DNA from 3 places in the Mesorhizobium sp. P2_A12 genome. Region 1 is predicted to be linked to each of the others. Evidence: riboswitches for the same ligand, from Rfam matches in the RefSeq annotation. Region 1 holds a riboswitch; each other region holds the start of a gene.
What was found. A riboswitch is a leader RNA that binds a small molecule or an ion and turns the genes downstream of it on or off. The one in region 1 is predicted to bind thiamine pyrophosphate.
Positions count from the first base shown of each region.

Region 2: another riboswitch for thiamine pyrophosphate. It lies ahead of thiC (phosphomethylpyrimidine synthase ThiC); the one in region 1 lies ahead of AC1DZU_RS17145 (YkoF family thiamine/hydroxymethylpyrimidine-binding protein).
Region 3: another riboswitch for thiamine pyrophosphate. It lies ahead of thiB (thiamine ABC transporter substrate binding subunit); the one in region 1 lies ahead of AC1DZU_RS17145 (YkoF family thiamine/hydroxymethylpyrimidine-binding protein).

Region 1 covers NZ_JBFUCU010000007.1:42,119-47,461, reverse strand. Annotated here, with positions in the region: gene AC1DZU_RS17160 (ABC transporter substrate-binding protein) at 1-594, opposite strand, end outside; gene AC1DZU_RS17155 (ABC transporter ATP-binding protein) at 587-1,366, opposite strand; gene AC1DZU_RS17150 (ABC transporter permease) at 1,363-2,187, opposite strand; gene AC1DZU_RS17145 (YkoF family thiamine/hydroxymethylpyrimidine-binding protein) at 2,218-2,826, opposite strand; TPP riboswitch at 2,817-2,930, opposite strand; gene AC1DZU_RS17140 (LysR family transcriptional regulator) at 3,033-3,953, opposite strand; gene AC1DZU_RS17135 (SDR family oxidoreductase) at 4,098-4,835, shown strand; gene AC1DZU_RS17130 (nucleotidyltransferase family protein) at 5,019-5,343, shown strand, end outside.
Region 2 covers NZ_JBFUCU010000034.1:10,755-16,097, reverse strand. Annotated here, with positions in the region: gene thiO (glycine oxidase ThiO) at 1-699, opposite strand, end outside; gene thiC (phosphomethylpyrimidine synthase ThiC) at 696-2,531, opposite strand; TPP riboswitch at 2,636-2,752, opposite strand; gene queE (7-carboxy-7-deazaguanine synthase QueE) at 3,033-3,770, opposite strand; gene queD (6-carboxytetrahydropterin synthase QueD) at 3,767-4,123, opposite strand; gene queC (7-cyano-7-deazaguanine synthase QueC) at 4,123-4,821, opposite strand.
Region 3 covers NZ_JBFUCU010000004.1:418,468-423,810, reverse strand. Annotated here, with positions in the region: gene thiQ (thiamine ABC transporter ATP-binding protein) at 1-374, opposite strand, end outside; gene thiP (thiamine/thiamine pyrophosphate ABC transporter permease) at 367-1,992, opposite strand; gene thiB (thiamine ABC transporter substrate binding subunit) at 2,250-3,248, opposite strand; TPP riboswitch at 3,292-3,406, opposite strand; gene AC1DZU_RS12345 (thiamine diphosphokinase) at 3,495-4,139, shown strand; gene AC1DZU_RS12340 (ABC-F family ATP-binding cassette domain-containing protein) at 4,141-5,343, shown strand, end outside.

The DNA of each region.
Region 1 (5,343 bases):
CCCGGCTTCGACACCTTCCCAGGTCGAGACCTCCAGCGTGAAATCGACCGAACCGTTGGCCAGCGCTTCATAGGCTGAAGTGCCGAGTGTCACCGTCTCGAAATTGCCCTTGCCGCCATCGTGGCGGATGATGGTGCCAATCAGGGCGTTTTCCCAGGCGCTGCCGAAGCCGCCATAGGTCAGGCCGTCAAGGTTCCTCGGGCTTTTGATCTCGCTGCGTGCCGCGTTGAACACCAGCCGGCCGGTTTCGGATTGCACGACGGCATAGACGCCCTTCAGGTCGGCGCCGGCGGTTTTTTGGGTGAACAGGCTGATGGTGCCGTTGATGCCGAAATCGGCGACGCGGTTGGCGACCAGCGTGCCGGCGCCGGTATCGCTGTAGGGCAGGATGTCGACCTCGAGCCCGGCTTCGGAATAGAACCCTTTGTCGCGGGCGACGAACAGCCCGATGTGGTTGGTGTTGACCGTCCAGTCGAGGGCGACGGTGACCTTTTGCGCCGCCGATTGTGCCTGGGCACGGCCCGCTCCGGCCACCAGCGGAAGACCGGAGGCAAGGGTGAGCAACAAGGCCTGCCGGCGCGTCAAGTCAGTCATGGTCGTGTCCTTTGGATGAGTGCGGGTTGGGCTCGGGGTTGAGCAGTATGTCGAGGATCTCGGCCTCGATTGCGCTTGTCTGCAACGCGTCAGTGCCGCCAAGGCTGCGCGGGCGTGACAGCGGCACCTTGATTTCACGGACGATGCAGGCCGGGCGCGCCGACAGCACATAGATGCGGTCGGACAGGAAGACGGCTTCGCGCACATCATGGGTGATCAACAGTGCCGTCCAGCGATGGTGCCGCCACATCTGCTCGAGCCAGCGCTGCATGGCGGTGCGGGTCAGTGCATCGAGCGCGCCGAACGGTTCGTCGAGCAAAAGCATGTCGTGCTCCTGCACCACGGTACGCAGCAGGGCCGCGCGCTGGCGCATGCCGCCCGAAAGCTGCGCCGGAAAATGCCGTTCGAAGCCGGCAAGCCCGAACTCGGCAAACAGCGGCGCAACGCGCGCCCGCGCCGCCTTGCGCCTGATGCCTTGCACTTCGAGCCCAAGCGTCGTGTTGTCGAGGATGCGTCGCCACGGCATCAGCGCGTCACGCTGCGGCATAAAGGCGAAATGCCTGCCGTGGTCGTCGAGCGGCGTGCCGTCGAAGAACATCTCGCCCTCGCCGTGCTGCGCGCCGGTCAGAAGCTGGAACAGCGTCGACTTGCCGGCGCCCGACGGCCCGAGGATGGAGACGAATTCACCGGCGCTGACGCTGAGCGAAATGTCGGCGAGCACGTCGAGCCGGCCAAATGCCTTGCGCACATGCCGCAGTTCGAGCCGGCTCATCGCCACGGCCCCGTCCCGGCGGGGTGCTGGCCGGCGGCCCGTTCCCAGGGCATGGCAAGGCGCTGCAGGAGCACCGTCAGCCCAAACAGAGTGAGCGTGAGCGCGGCGCTGACACCGACGGCGGCCAGCACCAGATCGGGGCGGAAGTTGTTCTTGGCGTTGAGCATGTAGATGCCCAGCCCCTTCGCGGCACCGGCATATTCAGCGAAGATGGCGCCGACCACGGCATAGGTAATGGAGATCCTCAGGCCCGCGAAGAAATAGGGCAGCGCCGAGGGCAGCCGCGCCAACACGAAGACGCGCCAGCGCCCTGCCCCCATGGCGCGCAGCATCTGCCCGATCTCGGGCTCCGTCGCCTCGTAACCCTGCACCAGCGCCACCAGCATCGGAAAGAAGGTGACCAGCGCCACCAGCATGATCTTGGGCATCAACCCGAAGCCGAACCACAGCACCACCAGCGGCGCGATCGCCACCAGTGGCAAGGTCTGGCTAACGATGAAGACGGGAAACAGCGCACGCCGCAGCGGCCGGAAGAAGTCGACCAGCATCGACAGCGCAAAGGCCGCGCTGAGCGAAAAGGCAAAGCCGATCAGCGTGGCGCGGATGGTGGGAATGGCGTTGTCGACCAGCGCCTCGCGATTGAGCATCGCCTGCTCGAACACGCGCGACGGCGCCGGCAGTGTCGTCGGCTTGATGCCGGAATAGGTGGCATAGAGCTCCCATGCCAGCAGCATCAACCCCACCGAAATCATGGCCGGTGCTGCCTTGACAAGAAGGCTCGCGATCGGACGCGAAGCGGCTGATGATGAGGCCACGGGCATAACCTTTGACGGGGTCGCGAACGCGGCCGCTCAGCCGGCCGACGGGCTGTTCGCCGAGACCGTGACGTCGAGGGTTACGTGGCCGGCGCCTGGCCCGAAGCGGCAGAAGGCTTCGTCCAGCGCCGAAAAGATCGCGCCGGCATCCCCGCGCAATTTCGTGCAGAAATGCTTCGAGCGCTCATAGACACCGGACTGCTTGAGAAAATCGATGCAGCCGTAAATCTCGTCCATGTGGTCGTCGGTGCCCATCACATAGAGCGAGAACTGCGCTGCCGCCGGCTGGCCGGTCAAAGCCGCGCCACGCACCGCGGCGATTGCCGCATCCTTGCGCGGGCCGAGGGGGCCGACAGGCCCACCAAGTGCATCGGAACGGCAGATCGGATCATCCGGCTCGCCAGGGCAGCCGCGCGAGATGGTGGCTGACAACACGCAATGTTTGCCGCTGCGTGCCGCCGCCACGAACAGGTCTCGCATCGCCGGAAATAGCACTTCGGGCGGCCCGACCAGCAAGGTCGAGATGTCGTCGGTCTCGATCCTGAGCCGATCGCGGTAGGGGTCGAGCCCATCCAGCGCGCCAAAGATGACGCCGACGAAATCGTCGGCCATGGGGTATAGGGAAATCTGTGCGCCTGAAAACATCGCCCGCCTCGCTCCGCTGGTATTACCCAGATCAGCTTCTAGGGTCTGTGGGCTTGCCGCCCCCGTCTCAGCCCCGACCGTACGGAGCACCCCTGTGGATGCGCGGGTTAAAGCACCATTCGAGCTGAAGCGAAAGTGGTTTTTTGGCGCGCTCTTCCAAAGCATTGCGCCAGGCCCGCGAAACCGGACCGTCGAGCGACAAACTCTCAACCATCAGGCGGCGTTTGGCGCCAGGTATGCGCATGGCGCAGGAAATCGACGAAGGTGCGTACCGCCGGTGATGTATGACGCTGCTTCTGGTAGCAGAGAAACCAGCCGGGAAAGGTCGCGCACCAATTATCCAGGAGCGACACCAACTTGCCGGCATCGATCAGCGGACGCACGAGGTCTTCCGCCCAAAAGGCGATGCCGACGCCCTGCACGGCGGCGGCAATCGCCATGTCGCGGCTGGAGACGACAAGCGGACCGCTGACCGCGACCGAGAACCATTGGCCATCCCGGGCGAATTCCCATGAGTAGGGCCCAGCACTCCCCGGCCGGCGCCAATTGATGCAGCGGTGCTGGAGCAGATCCGCAGGTGCCGACGGCGATCCGTAGCGGGCGAGGTAGTCCGGCGAGGCCACTGCGAGTTGGCGCTGCGTGCCGCCAAGCGCCACCGCGACCATGTCGGCTTCGAGAAATTCGCCAAGCCTGGCGCTGACATCATAGCCGGCCTCGACGATATCGACGGAGGCATCGTCGATCGTCACGTCGAGCACGATGTCCGGCCATGCCTCATGAAAACGGCCAAGCACCGGCTCCAGATAGGTGGCGGCGGCAACGCTGGGCATATGGACGCGCAAGACGCCGGCCGGCGTGTCTCGCAAGGCGGTCGCATCGCTGACCGCCGCCTCCATCTCGGCCATCGCCGGCGCAAAGCGCGCATGCAGGCGCGCTCCGGCTTCGGTCAAAGAAAGGCTGCGTGTCGTCCGGTTGAGCAAGCGCAGGCCAAGCCGCGTTTCGAGCTGACGGATCGTCTGGCTGAGCGTCGATGCTGAAATCCGCAGATCTTCAGCGGCACGGGCGAAGCTGCCATGCGCCACTACAGCGGCAAAGGCTTTCAGCTCTGCATATTCGCTACCTCGCATTACGCCATATTCTCCAATGAGTATGATGGCATTCTATCGCATTTTCGGTAGGAGTCTGCTGTCTAGCTTGAGGACATGCTTCGAACGGCTGTGATCATCGGCATCGAGCACACCTGAATCTCCCTCTGAGCAGGAGCAACGAACATGCAGAAACTCAACGGAAAAATCGCCTTGGTGACCGGCGCCTCCTCGGGCATTGGCGCGGCAACCGCGCTGGCGCTGGCGGAGCAAGGTGCTGTCGTCGCCATTGCGGCGCGACGTCGGCAGCGCCTCGATGACCTGGCCGCACGCATCCGCGACAACGGCGGCGAGGCCTTGGCAATCGAGGTCGACATCACCGATGAAGCGCAGGCCACAGCCATGGTCCGGCGCGTGCTGGAAAGCCATGGCCGGCTGGACATGCTGTTCAATGTTGCCGGTGTCGGCGTCGCCGCACCCTTCCAGAACACCACCACCCGCGAATACCGGGAGATGGTCGACATCAACATTCTGGGTCTGCTCTACACGATCAATGCGGCGCTGCCGACAATGAAACGGCAGGGATCAGGCCACATCGTCATCGTTTCGTCGGGCACCGGCCGCTACATCCATCCATCTGTGGTCTATTCCGGTACCAAACATGCGGCCAGCGCCATGGCGGAATCACTGCGCCGCGAAATCAGCAAGGACGGCATCCGCGTCACGGTGATCGAGCCGGGCGCGGTCAGGACCGAGTTCACCGCCAATATGCGCGACGATGTTCGGCTGGCTGTCGAGCAAAGGTTGGGCGACATGGAGCAACTGGAGAGCGAGGACATCGCCGCCGCCATGCTCTACGCGGTCTCGCAGCCACCAAGGGTAAACGTCAATATCCTGACCGTCTATCCGACACAGCAGGCTTGATAACCCGCCGCAGCCCGTTCCCCGCCGCAATAGATTGCTCCGTGGCGTATGAGCGTGGCGCCAGTCCGACAGTTATAAGATTTTCGCAATTGTCTTATAACTCGCTTGAAATCCGGAGCAAAAGCGCGCAGCTATAAGAGAACCGCAAATTTCTTATAACCTAGAGACAATGTCGAACGCACGATGAAATCGATCGACATCGCTTATCGCACCTTGTTCGCTGAACTCGTGCAACGAAGCCTGGACGCGTCGTTCCACACCGACTTCTCGACGGCGGGCAATTTCGTGCGAGTCCCCGTAAAAGGCCGCGACTACTGGTATTTTGAGGAGACTCGGCCGAAGACAACAAGACGATATGTCGGCCCGGCCGACGATCCCGAGATCGCAAAACGCGTTGCCGCCTTCAGGGAAATCAAAAGCGACCTGAAGAGCCGTCGCAAGCTTGTATCGACGCTTGTCCGCGAGGCTGGGTTAATGGAGCCGGAGAAATTCACCGGTGATATCGTTG
Region 2 (5,343 bases), on a different contig from region 1:
CTCGATCATCGTCGCGCCAACCATGAAACGGTGTCCGGTGCGCGGCACCACGTAAAGCGGAAAGCGCGGGTGAAGCAGCCGGACCGGGCGCGACAGCGACACATCCGGCGTGCGCAGGATCAGCATTTCGCCACGTACGCCGCGCAGCCTGCCATCGAGGGCTGCCATTCCCGTGCAGTCGATCCGGCGATCGAAACCGGAAATGTGCCGGGCATCGACGCCGAAGCGGAATTCGACGCCCATCGCCGCCAGCCTGCCATGAAGTGCCGCCATCGCCTGGCGCGGGTCGAGATGGGCTTCGTCGGAGAAGAACAGTCCGCGGCGGAAGCGGCCGGCAAGGTCGGGCTCGAGCAACACGATTTCATCTTCATCGACACGCCGATGACCCGATGTACGGCTGGCGAACCGCTCGAGCTCGCCCACATCGCGCGGCGCGGCCACGACCAGCGTTCCCGCCCGTGTCACCTGGCCAGGCGTTGCCGCCTCCCACCAGTCTGCGGCATTGCATCCGAGATCCAGCACCGGCTGCTCGGCGCTTTCACGCTCGCACCAGGGCGCCAGCATGCCGCCGGCGAACCACGACGCATTGCCGCCAAGGGTCAGCCGGATCTCGGCGACTGTGACCGTCGCGCCGCGGGCGGCGAGTTCGAAGGCCGCGGTGAGGCCGGCGACGCCGGCCCCTTTAACCAGCACTCTCATGATGGCCCATGCGCCTCCGGCATGAGCGGTGCGCCGGCCTCGTCCGCCGGCACATAGAGATCGCCGCCTTCGCGATATTTCGCCGCCATCGCCGCCATGCCCTCCTTCTGCGCCTCGGCGCGGATGTCGTGGGAGATGCGCATGGAGCAGAATTTCGGCCCGCACATGGAGCAGAAATGCGCCACCTTGTGCGCTTCCTTGGGCAAGGTCTGGTCGTGGAATGACCGCGCCGTTTCGGGATCGAGCGACAGGTTGAACTGGTCCTCCCAGCGGAACTCGAAGCGCGCGCGGGAGAGGGCATCATCCCTGACTTTCGCCGCCGGATGACCCCTCGCCAGATCGGCGGCATGGGCGGCGATCTTGTAGGTGATCACGCCAATCTTGACGTCGTTGCGATCGGGAAGGCCGAGATGCTCCTTGGGCGTAACGTAGCAGAGCATGGCGGTGCCGAACCAGCCGATCATCGCCGCACCGATGCCTGAGGTGATGTGGTCGTAGCCCGGTGCGATGTCGGTCGTCAGCGGTCCAAGCGTATAGAAGGGTGCTTCACCGCAGACAGCGAGCTGCTTGTCCATGTTCTCTTTGATCTTGTGCATAGGCACGTGGCCGGGTCCCTCGATCATCACCTGGCAATCCTTTGCCCAGGCGATCTGCGTCAGCTCGCCGAGCGTTTCCAGCTCGGCGAACTGTGCTGCGTCATTAGCGTCGGCGATCGAGCCGGGACGTAGGCCGTCGCCGAGCGAGAAGGAGACGTCATAGGCGCGGCAGATGTCGCAGATCTCCGCGAAATGCTCGTAGAGGAAGCTTTCCCGGTGGTGATGCAGGCACCATTTGGCCATGATCGAGCCGCCGCGCGAGACGATGCCCGCGACCCGGTCAACGGTCAGCGGGATGTAGTGCAGCCGCACGCCGGCATGGATGGTGAAATAATCGACGCCCTGTTCAGCCTGTTCGATCAGCGTGTCGCGGTAGACCTCCCAGCTCAGATCCTCGGCTATGCCGCCGACCTTTTCGAGCGCCTGGTAGAGCGGCACCGTGCCGATCGGCACCGGTGAATTGCGCACGATCCAGTCGCGGATGTTGTGGATGTTGCGGCCGGTCGACAGGTCCATCACCGTATCGGCGCCCCAGCGGATCGCCCAGACCATTTTTTCGACCTCTTCGGCCATCGAGGAGGTGACGGCGGAATTGCCTATATTGGCGTTGATCTTCACCAGGAAATTGCGGCCGATGATCATCGGCTCGCTTTCGGGATGATTGATGTTGGCGGGAATGATCGCACACCCGCGCGCAACCTCATCGCGCACGAATTCCGGCGTGACGAAGTCTGGGATCGTCGCGCCGAAGGCTTCGCCGTCGCGCTCAAGCTTGCCACGCAGCATCTCGCGGCCGAGGTTTTCGCGGATGGCGACGAACTCCATTTCAGGTGTGATGATGCCGGCGCGCGCATAGGCAAGTTGGGTCACCGCCTTGCCTTGCTTGGCCCTGAGCGGCCGGTTGCGCATGGCAAATTCCGGTGTCAGGCGCTCGCCCGTGACGAATCCATTGTCTTCTGGCCGGACATGGCGTCCGCCATAGGCCTCGACATCGCCGCGCGCGGTAATCCATTCGTGGCGAAGCCGGGCAAGGCCGTTTTCAATGCGGGTTTCGACAGCCGGGTCGGTATACGGGCCGGACGGATCGTAGACCGTCACAGGAGGCTCGCCGGCCGTCGGATGGACGGAGATTTCGCGCATCGGCACCTTGATGTGCCGATGGAGGGTGCCTTGCTTGTGGATTTTCCGTGAGGCGGGCAGTGGTCCCGTCGATACGGCGGGGGTGAGGGCATTCATCTTGAGGCTCCTTTGCTCATTGCATTGGAGACCCAGTTCTGTGCCGGAAGGATGAAAAGACGCTTTGGTCGACCTGCCGAAACAGGTCTTCGGGCGTGGACTCCCGCAAAGCGCTTGCACCGTCCCTACGCCAGTATGAACTGGATCAGGTTCAACGGGTCACTGCGCCGCGAAAGCCAGCAGTATCTCAGCCCCTTGCCGGGACTCCCCTGGTGAATGCGTCGAATTGAATGGGCCGGCGCTATTTTGTCAAGCGCATTCGTCCCGCAGCGGTGATCGACGACCAAACAAACCCAGCGGAAAAGCATGCTAGTATCGAGAGCAAGTGACGCCCCAGAGCAGCGGTGAAGCGCCCCCAATAAGGCGAGCCCTCATGCGGATTCGGTGCCTTTTCCAGCACGGTATTTTCGGGGCTTTCCGGAACGACGCTGCTGCCACCCAGTTGGGTGAGATTGCTATAGATGTCTGTCTTGCTCGTCGTCGGCAATCCTTCCGCTTCGGCTAGACGCCCCGTTTGTTCCCCCAGAGCAGAACATGAAGCTGCGGCAGTACACGCGCCTCGAACCACCTGTCACGGGTCACCTTTTCAACCAGCCATTCCATGCGCCTCATCACACCGGCCATGTCGATGAATGCGTCTTCGTCGCCGGGACGCGGTGGCGTGTGATTGCCGGGCTGCAGATAGACGGGTAATTGCGGGTAGCGCGCCGCGGCGTCTTTGGCATAGGCATAGTCATCATCGTCGAAGACAACGAGCTTGAGCGCCATCTGCGGCTTATCCTGCGCCGCCTCTAAGCAGGCGTCGAACGCGGCCCAATCTGTCGTCATTTCGCTTGAGGGCGGCTTGGGGCTTAGTACCAGCACGTCGAGATCCGCGAACCATTGCTTAGACACCGAGCCTTGGGTTTCCAATGCAAAACGGTAGCCCTCACCATGCCCGCGGTCGATCAACTGGCTAAGCGGCTGGATGGCCGGATTGCCGCCCGACAGCGATACCATCACGGGCTGACCGCCGGAAAGCGCAATGACCTTTTGCCAAACCGCGTCGGGAGACATCATCTCCCAATCATGGCGGAAGCGACGGTCCACCGCATGCAGGCTGTCGCACCAGGAACAGCGATAATCGCACCCGCCGGTTCTTACGAACACCGTCGGCAAGCCGATCAGCACGCCTTCGCCCTGAATGGTCGGCCCAAAAATCTCGCTCACCCGGATTCCGGGATGCAACGCGCAAGTCATGGTCGGTATTCCGCCCAGGTTTTCGGCGTCTCGCTCACCCGCACGGCGGAGGTTTCGGGTAGCCGCATCTTGCACCAGTGGTAGAAGTGCCTGGCCAGACATTCCGCTGTGGCATGGTCATGACCCAGCACGTCGTTAAGATGCCGATGGTCGAACGTCCCATCGATGTAGTGCTTGAACGCCGCCAGATCTTGGTAGTCGCGCACAAAGCCGTGTTCGTCCAGTTCGCCACCTGAAAGCTCCACGACGACGATGTAGTTGTGGCCGTGCAGGCGTGCGCACTGATGATCGGATGGCAAGGAGGTGAGCTGATGCGAGGCCGAGAAGTGGAACTCTTTGGTAATGCGGAACATCACGCGCTCCTTGTCTGGATAGCGTGGAGCCAGAAGTCTGCATCCTCATAATTTGTCCGATCGGCAATGCCGGCCAAATCGAATGCTTCGCGCCGTTCGACGCATGTCCCGCAGCGACCGCAATGACGTGCACCGCCCTTGTAGCAGGACCACGTTGCCTCGAACGGCGTGGCGTACTTTGCCCCCTCGCTGACGATGTCGGCCTTCGACATATTCACATACGGAGCGTACAGGCGGATATCGGCGTAGCCTGCGAGCGCATGGTTCTGCATCGTCTGAAAGGCGTCGATAAAAGCGGGCCGGCAATCGGGATAGATGAAATGATCTCCGCCGTGGACGGCAGTGGCCACCGCATCGGCCTTCTGCGCGGCGGCAACCCCGAAGGCGATGGCCAGCATGATGGCGTTCCTATTCGGCACCACCGTGATCCTCATGGAGTCTTCGGCATAGTGCCCGTCGGGCACGTCCACATTATCAGTCAGCGCCGAGCCGCTCAGGTTCCGGCCGACATCGCGGATATCGACGATCTGGTGCGGAACACCCAGCCGCTTGGCACAGATGGCGGCAAAGCCGAGTTCCTTTTTGTGCCTCTGGCCGTAATCGAACGAAAGCAGGCCAATGAGTTTCTGCTCGGTCGCCACCTTGTGAGCGAGCGAAACAGAGTCCAATCCGCCGGAGCAGATGACGAGGGCATTCATGGTTTGAATCCTTGTTTTGACCGGGTAAGGCTACGACCGGAGATTTCTCTGCGTTCCCACTACTCCACCGAGCCGGTTTTGTGAATGGGGTGGACGCGATTGAGCCCACGTACCTTGTTGTCAGCGTCCCCAAGATGACTTTGCACGCGACTTGTCGCGTATCTTCGACCGCTGGGGTGCTGACGCCGGCACTGCGTATATAGGCGTATAGACGATGCAGAAATCACTGCCGAGGCGCAGCAGCATTCCCGACACACCTTCGGCTTGTCCAGTTTGCCCCAGAACATGACATCCCGAGTTTCGGCGACAACGCAAGGGTCGACCGGCAGTCCAGTGAAAGGCTTCTGCCGCGTGCTTTGCCGTTTTCTGGTCTGCGCATAGATCGCCTCGAGCCGCCGCGCCTCGTCATTGGTCAGAGCTGGGAATTCCTTTCCGAGGGCGCGGCTCGATAGGGGCCACCATTCTGGTTAAGGAAACGGAAGAGCAGATCGATCAGCCGCTCGGGCATGTCGATAAAGGCAT
Region 3 (5,343 bases), on a different contig from region 1:
TCGGCGATCGCGGCGCGGTCCCTGTCGGTCAGCCGCAAGGATGGCGAGCGGCCGAGCCCGACATTCTGTTCGACTGAGAGATGGGCGAAGAGATTGTTTTCCTGGAACACCATCGACACCGGCCGCGCTGACGGTGGCTCGGCGCTGACATCGGCCCCGCCGATCAGCACGCGGCCCGACTGCGGCGTCTCGAAGCCCGCCACAAGGTTGAGCAGCGTCGACTTGCCAGAACCGCTCGGCCCCATGATGGCGGTGATTTTCGCCGCGGCGAAATCGACATCAAAAGCGAGCGGCGCCTCGCCATAGCTGAACGACACCTGGTCCAGCCGCACCGGGGCGCCCTTTTCAGGCCTGCTAGCCACCCCGTCAGGCATCCCGGCTCTTCTCCGTTCCCAGCCAGTGCGCCGCCATGATCAACGCGAGGCAGACCAGGCCGAGCAGCAGCGCCAGGCCGGCGGCGTCCTGCGTGCGGTAGCTGCCCATGCGTGCCAACAATAGGTAGGGCAAGGTCTGCACCGAATCACTGCCGAACAGCGCGATGACGCCGAGATCGCCGAGCGACAGCGCCATGGCGAAAGCAAAGGCGGTGGCGAGCGGCCGCCGCAGCGACGGCCAGTCGACCAGCAGCAAGCGGTTCCAGCCCGTGATGCCGAGCTGCTCACAGAGCCGTTCGTGACGCTCGCTCGCCGCATCATAGGCGGGACGGACAGCGCGCAGCGCGAACGGCATCGCCATCACCGCGTTGACGGTCACGACCATGACCGGGGCGATGGCAAAGACATCGCCGACATGGCGCAGCAACAGGAACCAGCCGGCGCCGACGACGATCGGCGGCACGACGAGGACAAAACCGGCGCCGGTATCGGCGGCGTGTTCGAGCATCGTCTTCGCGCCGGAGCGGCGATTCAGCGCCAGCGCCCGGCGTGCCATGGTCAGCGCCAGCGACAGCGCCACGGAAAGCAGTGCCGACAGGAAGGCGAGCACCGCGCTAGTCAGCGTCGCCTGCCGCACGACGACCTCGCCGGCAAGCCGGCCGAGATTGGCGCTAAGCCCGGCCATCACCGTGGCCGCCATCGGTCCGACGACGAACAGCAGCGCCAGCACGATGAGCACGACGTTCAGCAAGGTCTCGGTCCCATTGACGGAGAGGTAGCGGCGCGGCGCCACCGGCAGGTTGGTGTCGCCGGCCACATTGGCGCCAAGCCGCGTCAGCGCCAGCACGACGACAAACGTCAAGGCAATCTGCAGCAAGGTCAGCGTGACCGCCCGCGCGGGATCGAAATCGAACCGCAGCGCCTGGTAGATGCCGACCTCCAGCGTCGTCGCGGCCGGCCCGCCGCCGAGCGTCAGCACGATCGTGAACGAGGTGATGCAGAGCATGAAGACAAGCCCGGCGACGCCAGGCAGGGCCGCGCGCAGCGTCGGCCATTCGATCAGCCGGAACGCCGGCCGTGCGCCCATGCCGAGCTGGCTGGCCAACCGCCACTGATCGGCGGGAATGGTCTGCAATGCCTCGAGGAACAGCCGCACGCTGAGCGGCAGGTTGAAGAAGACATGCGCGACGAGAATGCCGGACAGGCCATAGATGCCCGGCCAGTTCCCGCCGCCGATCATCGCGAACACGCCGGCAAAATAGCCGGCGCGGCCATAGAGAGCCAGAATGCCGAGTGCCGCGACGATGGCAGGCAGCGCCAATGGTACGGCAAACAGCTGCAGGATGAAGGCGCGGCCAGGGAAGCGTGGATGCCGCGACAGCGCGCGCGCCACCAACAGCGCCGGCCCGACCGAAAGCAGCGTCGAGAGCGCCGCTTGCCACAGGGTGAAGCGAACGACGCGCAGCAGATAAGGATCGAAGGCTGCCCAGGCGCCGGAGAAGTCGTGAGCGCCTTCGAAAAGCAGCCCGGCAAACGCGCCGCAAATTAGCAGCGCGATCGGGCCGAGCGCGATGATGCCGGCGGTGATGCGGGGGTCAGTTGGATGGCGCGTGGGCATGTCGCGCTACCCAACGCTGTCATGGGTGTCAATTGATTGAAATGCTTGGCTAAGGTCTAGTTCCCGCCCACCCCCCTCTGTCCTACCGGACATCTTCCCCGAAAGGGGGGAGATTGCTCGTTTCGCCACCCAGGCCAATTTCCAAAATGGCAGGAATGAGCGAGGTGACAGAGCTGCCGATCTCCCTCCTTGCGGGGGAGATGGCCGGCAGGCCAGAGGGGGGTGACTTGGCACAAACATATGGCGAAGCTTGAATCCTACTTGCTCATCGCAGCCAGCCATTCATCGACCCAGGCCTTGCGGTTGGCGGCGACCTCTTCGGGGCTGAACAGCAAGGTCTTGGTCGGCTTGACCAGTTTGTCGAAGGCCGGGTTGAGCGGCTTGTCGGTCTTGCCGGCCGGGAACATCCAGTTGGTCTCGGGGATGGCATCCTGGAATTTCGGTCCGGTCATGAAGGCCATGAACTTTTCCGCCAGCGGGTTTTTCGCCCCGGTCGTGGTGATGCCGGCGACCTCGATCTGCAGATATTCGCCCTCCTCGAACGACGCTGCCTGGTAGCGCTCGGTGTTCTCGGCGACCATGTGATAGGCCGGCGAGGTGGTGTAGGACAGCACCATCGGCGCCTCGCCCTTGGTGAACAGGCCATAGGCCTCGCTCCAGCCCGGCGTCACGGTCAACACTTTCGACTTGAGCTTGGCCCAGGCTTCCGGCGCCTTGTCGCCATAGACCGACTTGACCCACAACAGCAGGCCGAGACCCGGGGTCGAGGTGCGCGGGTCCTGGATGACGATCTTGTCGTCGGCGCTGCCTTCGACCAGGTCCTTCAGGCTCTTCGGCGGGCTCTTCAGCTTTTCGGTGTCGTAGACGACAGCGAAATAGCCATAGTCGAAAGGTACGAAAGTACCGTCGCTCCAGCCGCCCGGCACATTGACGTCGGACACAGCGCCATGCGGCGCAAACAGGCCGGTAGCCTTGGCATCGGCGGTGAGATTGGTGTCGAGCCCCAGCACGATGTCGGCCTTGGTCGATGCCCCTTCCAGCCTGACGCGGTTGAGCAGCGCGACGCCATCGGCGACGGAGACGAACTCGACATCGCAGCCGCACTCGGCTTCGAATTCCTTCTTCACCACGGGACCCGGACCCCAGTCGGCGGTGAAACTCTCATAGGTGTAGACGGTGAGCTTGTCCTTGGCCAAGGCAGGTCCGGACAGGGCCACAACCATGGCTGAGGCAAGGGAGTAGAAAAGCGTGCGCATCGGCGCCTCCTTCGTTCGAATTGAAAGGAATTGAGGCGCCGGACTGTCCGAAACGTCTAATCCCTCCGCCGGTACAAACCGGATCAGGTTCAGCGGGTTGGCGAGATTGCCTCTCAGCCGGTCCGCGAAGATCGCGTCCGGCACCCCGTTAGAGCGTTTCGAGACATAGGCCGGGCCGATCCCTCACGCAAGTGGCAGTTTGCCGGCCTTCCGTTTCCCGTGCCGGGCTGGTAAGGGCCACACGATATGAGCACATTCACCATCCTGCTTGGCGGCGATCTCATCCGCACGCCACGGCTCGACCATCAGGTCGAAGGCTCCCGCGTCATCGCCGCCGACGCCGGCATCGGCCATGCGCGGCTGCTGGGCCTTGTCCCGGAACTGTGGGTGGGTGATTTCGATTCCGTGCCGGCCAACCTGCCGGACGACCTAGCCGCCGTGCCCCGTCGGACCTTTCCAGCGGAGAAGGACCAGACCGATGGCGAACTGGCGGTCGCCGCCGCACTGGAGCGCGGCGCGACCAGCCTGGTGCTCGCCGGCGCTTTCGGCGGCAAGCGCGCCGACCACGCCTTCCTGCATCTGGCGCTTGCCGTGCGGCTGGCCGAAGCCGGAACAGAGATAGTTTTGACCAGTGGCGCGCAGGAAGGCGTTCCACTGCTGCACGGGAAAGCCGGCTTCGACTATGCCGACGGCACGTTGTTTTCGGTGCTTGGCTTTTCCGATCTTTCCGGCCTGACCGTCACCGGCGCCAAATGGCCGCTCGACCGCGTCAGGGTCGCGTTCGGCTCCTCATTGACAATCTCCAACGAGGTCAAGGGCCGCCTCGAAATCACACTCGGCCAGGGCCGCGCGCTGTTGCTCGCCCACCCTTATCCACTACCTGAAAGCTGAAATGGCCCCGCCCCTTCTCAATCTCGACGGGATAAAACTGACCTTCGGTGGCACGCCGCTGCTCGACGGCGCCGCCTTGACCGCTTCTGCCGGCGACAAGATCGCGCTGGTCGGACGCAACGGGTCGGGCAAGTCGACGCTGCTGAAGATCGCCGCCGGCCTGATCGAGCCGCAGGATGGCGAAGTGTTCCGCCAGCCCTCGGCAACCGTCCGCTATTTACCGCAAATGCCCGACATGGAGGGTTTTGCGACCGTACGCGCCTATGTCGAGGCAGGACTCGGACCTGCCGACGATCCATACCGCGCCAGCTATTTGATGGAGCATCTCGGCCTGTCGGGCGAGGAGCGGCCGAACGATCTGTCCGGCGGCGAGGCGCGACGCGCCGCCCTTGCCCGCGTCATGGCGCCGGAGCCCGATATACTGCTGCTTGATGAGCCGACCAACCATCTCGATCTCTCGGTGATCGAATGGCTGGAAGAGGAGCTCGTGCGCACCTCCTCGGCGCTCGTCGTCATCTCGCACGACCGCCGTTTCCTTGAGCGCGTATCGCGCGCCACCGTCTGGCTCGATCGCGGCCAGACCCGCAGGCTGGACAAAGGCTTTGGTCATTTCGAGGAATGGCGCGACCTTGTGCTGGAAGAGGAAGAGCGCGAGCAGCACAAGCTCGGCCGCCAGATCGTGCGCGAGGAGCACTGGCTGCGCTATGGCGTGACGGCACGGCGCAAGCGCAACATGCGCCGGCTTGGCGAACTGCAGACCATGCGCCAGCGCTTCCGCGGCCATCGCGGCGCCGAGGGTTCGGCAACCATGGTGGCCAGCGACGCCGCCGAATCCGGCAAGCTGGTGATCGAGGCGAAAAACATCGAGAAGAGCTTCGGCGACCTCACCGTGGTCAAGGGCTTCTCGACCCGCATCCAGCGCGGCGATCGCGTCGGCCTCGTTGGGCCGAACGGTGCCGGCAAGACGACGCTGCTGAAGATGCTGACCGGTGAGATGAAGCCCGACGCCGGTTCGGTGCGCCTCGGCACCAATCTGGAGATCGCCACGCTCGACCAGAAGCGCGAAGCGGTCGATCCGCAAGAGACGCTGGCGCAATATCTCACCGACGGACGCGGCGAGAACCTCGTCATCAATGGCCAGCAGCGCCATGTCGTCTCCTACATGAAGGATTTCCTGTTCAAGGCCGAGCAGGCACGCACGCCG